2 regions of the Renibacterium salmoninarum ATCC 33209 genome follow, and region 1 is predicted to be linked to the other one. Evidence: riboswitches for the same ligand, from Rfam matches in the RefSeq annotation. Region 1 holds a riboswitch; the other holds the start of a gene.
The links. A riboswitch is a leader RNA that binds a small molecule or an ion and turns the genes downstream of it on or off. The one in region 1 is predicted to bind cyclic di-AMP.
Positions count from the first base shown of each region.

Region 2: linked by a shared signal. The riboswitch ahead of RSAL33209_RS00235 (aggregation-promoting factor C-terminal-like domain-containing protein) and the one ahead of RSAL33209_RS02085 (M23 family metallopeptidase) in region 1 are both predicted to bind cyclic di-AMP.

Region 1 is NC_010168.1:414,667-417,142, forward strand. Features, by position in the region: partial or broken gene serC (phosphoserine transaminase) at 1-371, opposite strand, end outside; gene RSAL33209_RS02080 (iron-dependent transcriptional repressor DtxR) at 635-1,330, shown strand; cyclic di-AMP (ydaO/yuaA leader) riboswitch at 1,423-1,613, shown strand; gene RSAL33209_RS02085 (M23 family metallopeptidase) at 1,621-2,476, shown strand, end outside.
Region 2 is NC_010168.1:51,621-54,096, reverse strand. Features, by position in the region: gene RSAL33209_RS17345 (hypothetical protein) at 1-584, shown strand, start outside; gene RSAL33209_RS00235 (aggregation-promoting factor C-terminal-like domain-containing protein) at 662-1,366, opposite strand; cyclic di-AMP (ydaO/yuaA leader) riboswitch at 1,372-1,512, opposite strand; gene RSAL33209_RS00230 (MarR family winged helix-turn-helix transcriptional regulator) at 1,650-2,096, shown strand; partial or broken gene RSAL33209_RS00225 (MFS transporter) at 2,093-2,476, shown strand, end outside.

The DNA.
Region 1 (2,476 bases):
TTAATTAGTTGCTGAAGCGAATTTTGAGCCGAATTCACCGAAGCTCAGGTGCTGCGCCTTGCGCTCGACTAGGCCGAAACTGGCAACGTCCCAGAAGGCTGTGGAGCCACCAACTCCGAGCACCACCTCATAGCCAGCTGGCCATAGCCAGCTGGCGCGGAAAAAAGTGCGGCGAGTCCTTCTCGCACTTCGCCCACGAGGTTCTTCACCGGGGCCTGCCGGTGCGAGGTACCTAAAAGGTCTTGTGCTGCGCTCAGCGCATCAAGCTGCGCTGAGCGGACTTTAGAGGGGCCGGCACCAAAACGTCCGTCCGCCGGCAAAAGCTCATGAGGAATGGTCAAACTTGCTTGAGCTGTAGTGTTTTCAGTCACGGGAAACTCCAGAAATAGACGCGGCGAGTTCGGCGTTGAACAGACGATTGCCTACATTCTGCCGTAGCGCGGAAGGCACACCTAAACCGCTGGGGTAACACTTCGACGATTGGGGCGCAGCCTTCGGAACGCTGCGGATTTCCAGCCGGTCCGTTGGCAGGATAAGTTAGAGTCAGGTTTCTGCGGATTTACCGGAGATCAACGTTCTTTGGATCAGGATCCACCCCCAATATTTGCCCGCCGCGGTGAGGAGCGTTTTTCACGTGACTGACTTGATTGACACCACAGAAATGTATCTAAAAGCGATTCTTGAGCTTGAAGAGGAACATATTGTTCCGCTCCGAGCTCGGATCGCGGAGCGCTTGCACCATTCTGGGCCGACGGTCTCCCAGACTATTGCTCGGATGGAACGCGATGGCTTGGTGCTCGTATCTGGCGATCGGCACCTGGAATTCACCGATTTAGGCCGCTCTAAGGCCACCGCGGTGATGCGTAAGCATCGGTTGGCTGAGCGTCTACTCTCAGACATCATCAAGCTCGACTGGCCCTTTGTTCACGAAGAGGCTTGTCGTTGGGAGCATGTGATGAGCGAGCAGGTCGAAGAGCGAATCTTTGAACTGCTGGGACATCCGGACGAGTCGCCATACGGCAATCCGATTCCAGGTTTAGAACCGTTCGGCGGCCATAAGGCGCTCGAATTAACCGATGGCGTGATCAATATGGTCGAAGCCATGGCTAAGTACTCAGCTGAATCAAAAGTTGTCATTAGGCGCCTCTCTGAACGAATTCAGATTGACCCAGAGTTGTTGGGCCAATTGGAAGAAGCTGGTTTGCTTCCGGGCACTGCCGTGACGTTGGAGCAGGTTGGCGATTACATTTCGGTCCGGGTCGCCGGCATCGAAGGCGCACTGGAATTACCGGTTGAAGTTGCGATTCACATTTTCGTCTCGATCAGTTAGTTAGATAACAAAACTGTCACGAATCGGCTTCATGTCGTATAGTCGAACACTGACGTCGAAACCAATGCGTTACCCGGATCAGCACTGAGCCTTGCCTCTGATCGCCGGGATTCGAACCTTTTAGGCAAGGACGGGGGAACCATTTTTGACCGGTCCGCAACCGGTCTTGGGGTTAAGTCTTGAGATTTTAATGCTGCTCTAGGAAGCCGCATTTTTTCGAAAGCCGGGTCGCTCTCCGATCCGAATCCGACAGCTAACCTCGCAGGTGCTTGAGAGAGGAATCTATATCCGTGAGCAATCACGAGCTCCGGCCTCGTGGTCGACGGAGCGCAGCAGTAGCTGCGGTCGATCCAGCGCCATCTTCAGTACTTTCCGTCGAGCTTGAGTCGGTAGTGACTCGCCCGACGGCGGACGAGCTGCCAATGCGGCCTAGGGATGCCGCTAGGCGTGCCCGCGAAATCTCTGCCGTTTCGGTAACTTCCGCCACTGAGGTCCCGAATAGCGACTCTTGGGCTTCTGTGCTTTCCGCGCCAGTTCAAGAAAAGAACTATTCAAGTCGGGCTGCTGCGTCCAGAGGGCGACGCCGGGTGGCCGCGGCGAAGCCCAAGAAATCTGTTCTTCGGTCGGCGAAAGCGGCCCAACGCGGTGGGATGGTTCTGGCTGCTGCTGGTTTGGCGCTCGCCGTTGTTGTGCCATCTGCCGCGAATTCACTGACGGCTAACGCTCCGCAAGCGGGCGCTGCGCCGAGTGCTTTCGGCCCAGTCTCCGCCGATGCCAATGCGGTGGTCACGTTTAGCAATTCGACCACCACTAGCGTCGCGGACCCAGACGGTAAGCTGCATCAAGCGCTTTCCGCGTCAGCAAGTAAAGTCGCCGCAACCGCATCCAAAGGTATGTTGTCCAGCCCATTGGACTCGCTATTGATGACTTCGCCTTTTGGCTATCGCGTCAATCCAGTAACCGGAGCTGCGGGTGAATTGCACACCGGCCAGGACTATGCGGCGTCCTGCGGAAGTAAGGTGTATGCCGCGGCCGGCGGCACCGTGACCTTCGCGGGATGGCATCAGCTTGGTGGCGGCAATCGGATTGTGATTGATCACGGAAACGGTCTCTCCACCGCTTATCTGCACAATACGACTCTGCAAG
Region 2 (2,476 bases), 360 kb from region 1:
AGCCGCAACAGCAACCGCAACCATACGGCCAACCGCAGCCTTACGGCCAGCCGGCATACCCTAGCTACCCTGGTGGGTACGGCACTCCGCAGATCGCTCCTGTTGCCACACCGCAGAGCTTAACCATTGCGGTCTATCTGATGTATGCCGGCGCGGCGTTGGCGATTGTCGGCGGCATTTTCAGCCTGGTGACGATTGAGCAAGGCATCCAACTGGGCTTGAATAGCTCGAATACCAGATTGAGTGGCCGCGAATATGAAACGGCGGCCTCAGTAGCTCGAGCGATTGCTTACGCTGGGGTGCTCTTCAGCATTGTGGTGGGCACCGCATTGTGGATCTGGATGGCATTGGCTAATAACGCGGGTAAAAACTGGGCGCGGATTGTTGCCACGGGTTTTGCCGGTATCGGCATTGTCAGCCAGCTGATCAGTGTGGTTTCAAGCGGCGCAAACCATACTTTGATCGTGGGCAGCCTAATTTTCGGTATCTTGACCTTGATCGTTTCTATCGCTGCACTGACGCTCATGTGGCTCAAGCCATCAAGCGAGTACTACAAGTTCAAAAGCCAGAAGGTTGTTTACTGAGCTCATCGCGTAGACAAAAAGTGCTCCTGGCCGCTGATTAATGAGCAGCCAGGAGCACTTTTTGATTTGAACGAGTATCAGTACCAGCCAACGGACTGCGAGTGACCCCAGGCGCCGCAGGGGCTCCCGTAACGCTGCTTGATGTAGCCCAATCCCCAGGTGATCTGAGTCTTGTAGTTGGTGCGGTAATCCGCTCCGGTACTTGCCATTTTCTCTGCGGGCAGGGACTGCGCAATGCCATAGGCCAACGAAGACGGGTTCTCCGCAGTGGTCTTCCAGCTTGATTCGCGGTTCCACAGTGAGACCAAGCAACTCATTTGGTCTTGACCCCAACCGAGGCTGGCCAGCTGGCTAGCAGCGAACGCCTGGGCGGCACTCGGGTCGTTTAAGGCTTGGACATCCGAGGAAGCGGCGTTGGTGCCGGGCTTATTAGCTGACGGCGTCGACGTGGAAACGACCCGGACGAAGCTTAGGTTTGCTGTTGCGTCAGCGGTAACTACCGAGGCCTTGCTGGGGCTCTGTGCAGTGACGTTGGAGGCAGCTTGCGTCGGTGCAGTGGTGCTGATGCCGGCGACGAGGATTCCGGCTACCGCTAAGGCAGCTACCCGCTGGGTAGGAACCTTTGGCGTGGCCTCCCACAAAAGCCCAAGGGTGCTTTTCTGGATGGGGGCTCTGCGCCGTCCGCGTTCGCCCGCTACCGAGGTGCTGGTTGCGCTATTTGCTTCGCCGGGTAGGGCTGCATGGCGCGCCAAGCTGCGGCGTCCTTTGGCTTGATTAGCCACGTGGTGGTGCCTCTCTTTGAGCCTGCGAGGTGGGCTGTCTGATTCGGATGGAGAGCACCCGGCCTTGCGCTGCAAGGCTTCACCCCAAGGCCGCCTAAACGGCCGAATGTGGTTCCCCGTCTCTGCCGGAATTGCTTGAACCATCCGGTAGCGGCAGAGCTCGGCGAACCTCCGGAGGCCGTGTCCACTGATGCAGACACCTCATCCACGATACGGGACCATTCGAGATTAGTCACATTTAGATAACGAGATCACATATTTTGGCATTTACTTAGCAAAGCTAATGACTTATGCTAACTATGTGGAAACTCGAAAAAAGATCTCACCGCTCGCCGTCGAACTGCGAATGGCGGTGATGCGTACCTCGAGAAGACTTCGAGTTGAAGCCACTAGCGAGAGCGTGACGGCCGGGAAGTTTACGGTACTTGCCCTCTTAGGAAAAGGTCCTTTGACGTTGCGTGAATTGGCGAATGCTGAGCACGTTCAGGCACCGTCAATGACTCGAACTGTCAACGGGCTGGAAGAAGCTGGATTGGTTCGCCGGACGCCACATCCGACCGACGGCCGGCAAATCCTCGCGGATCTCACCGAGCAAGGGCGAGAAATCTTGACTGATACCCGGCAGTGTCGCACCGAATGGTTAGAAAAGCGCTTAGCCAAGCTTAGTAACGAAGAACGAAGAACGCTTCGCGAAGCGGCCGAGATCTTGCAGCGAGTGGCGGCTAAATGAGCAGTATGTTCAGCGCGATGAAAGTCTTCAACTATCGGCTTTGGGTTTCCGGTGCGTTGGTATCAAATATTGGCACGTGGATGCAGCGAGTGGCCCAGGACTGGTTGGTACTCACGGTGCTTACCAATCACTCAGGCACCGCTGTGGGGATCACCACCGGCCTGCAGTTCCTGCTGATCCTCATTTTGGGGCCATGGGCTGGTCTCTTAGGGGATCGCTATTCCAAACGCAAGATTCTCCTGATGACGCAGAGCGCAATGGGCACGTGCGCGCTAATCTTGGGTGTTTTGGTCGTAACCAACACCGTCAAGCTTTGGCATGTCTATCTTTTGGCGCTGCTACTTGGCGTAGGGAGTGCGATCGATGCGCCGTCGCGGCAG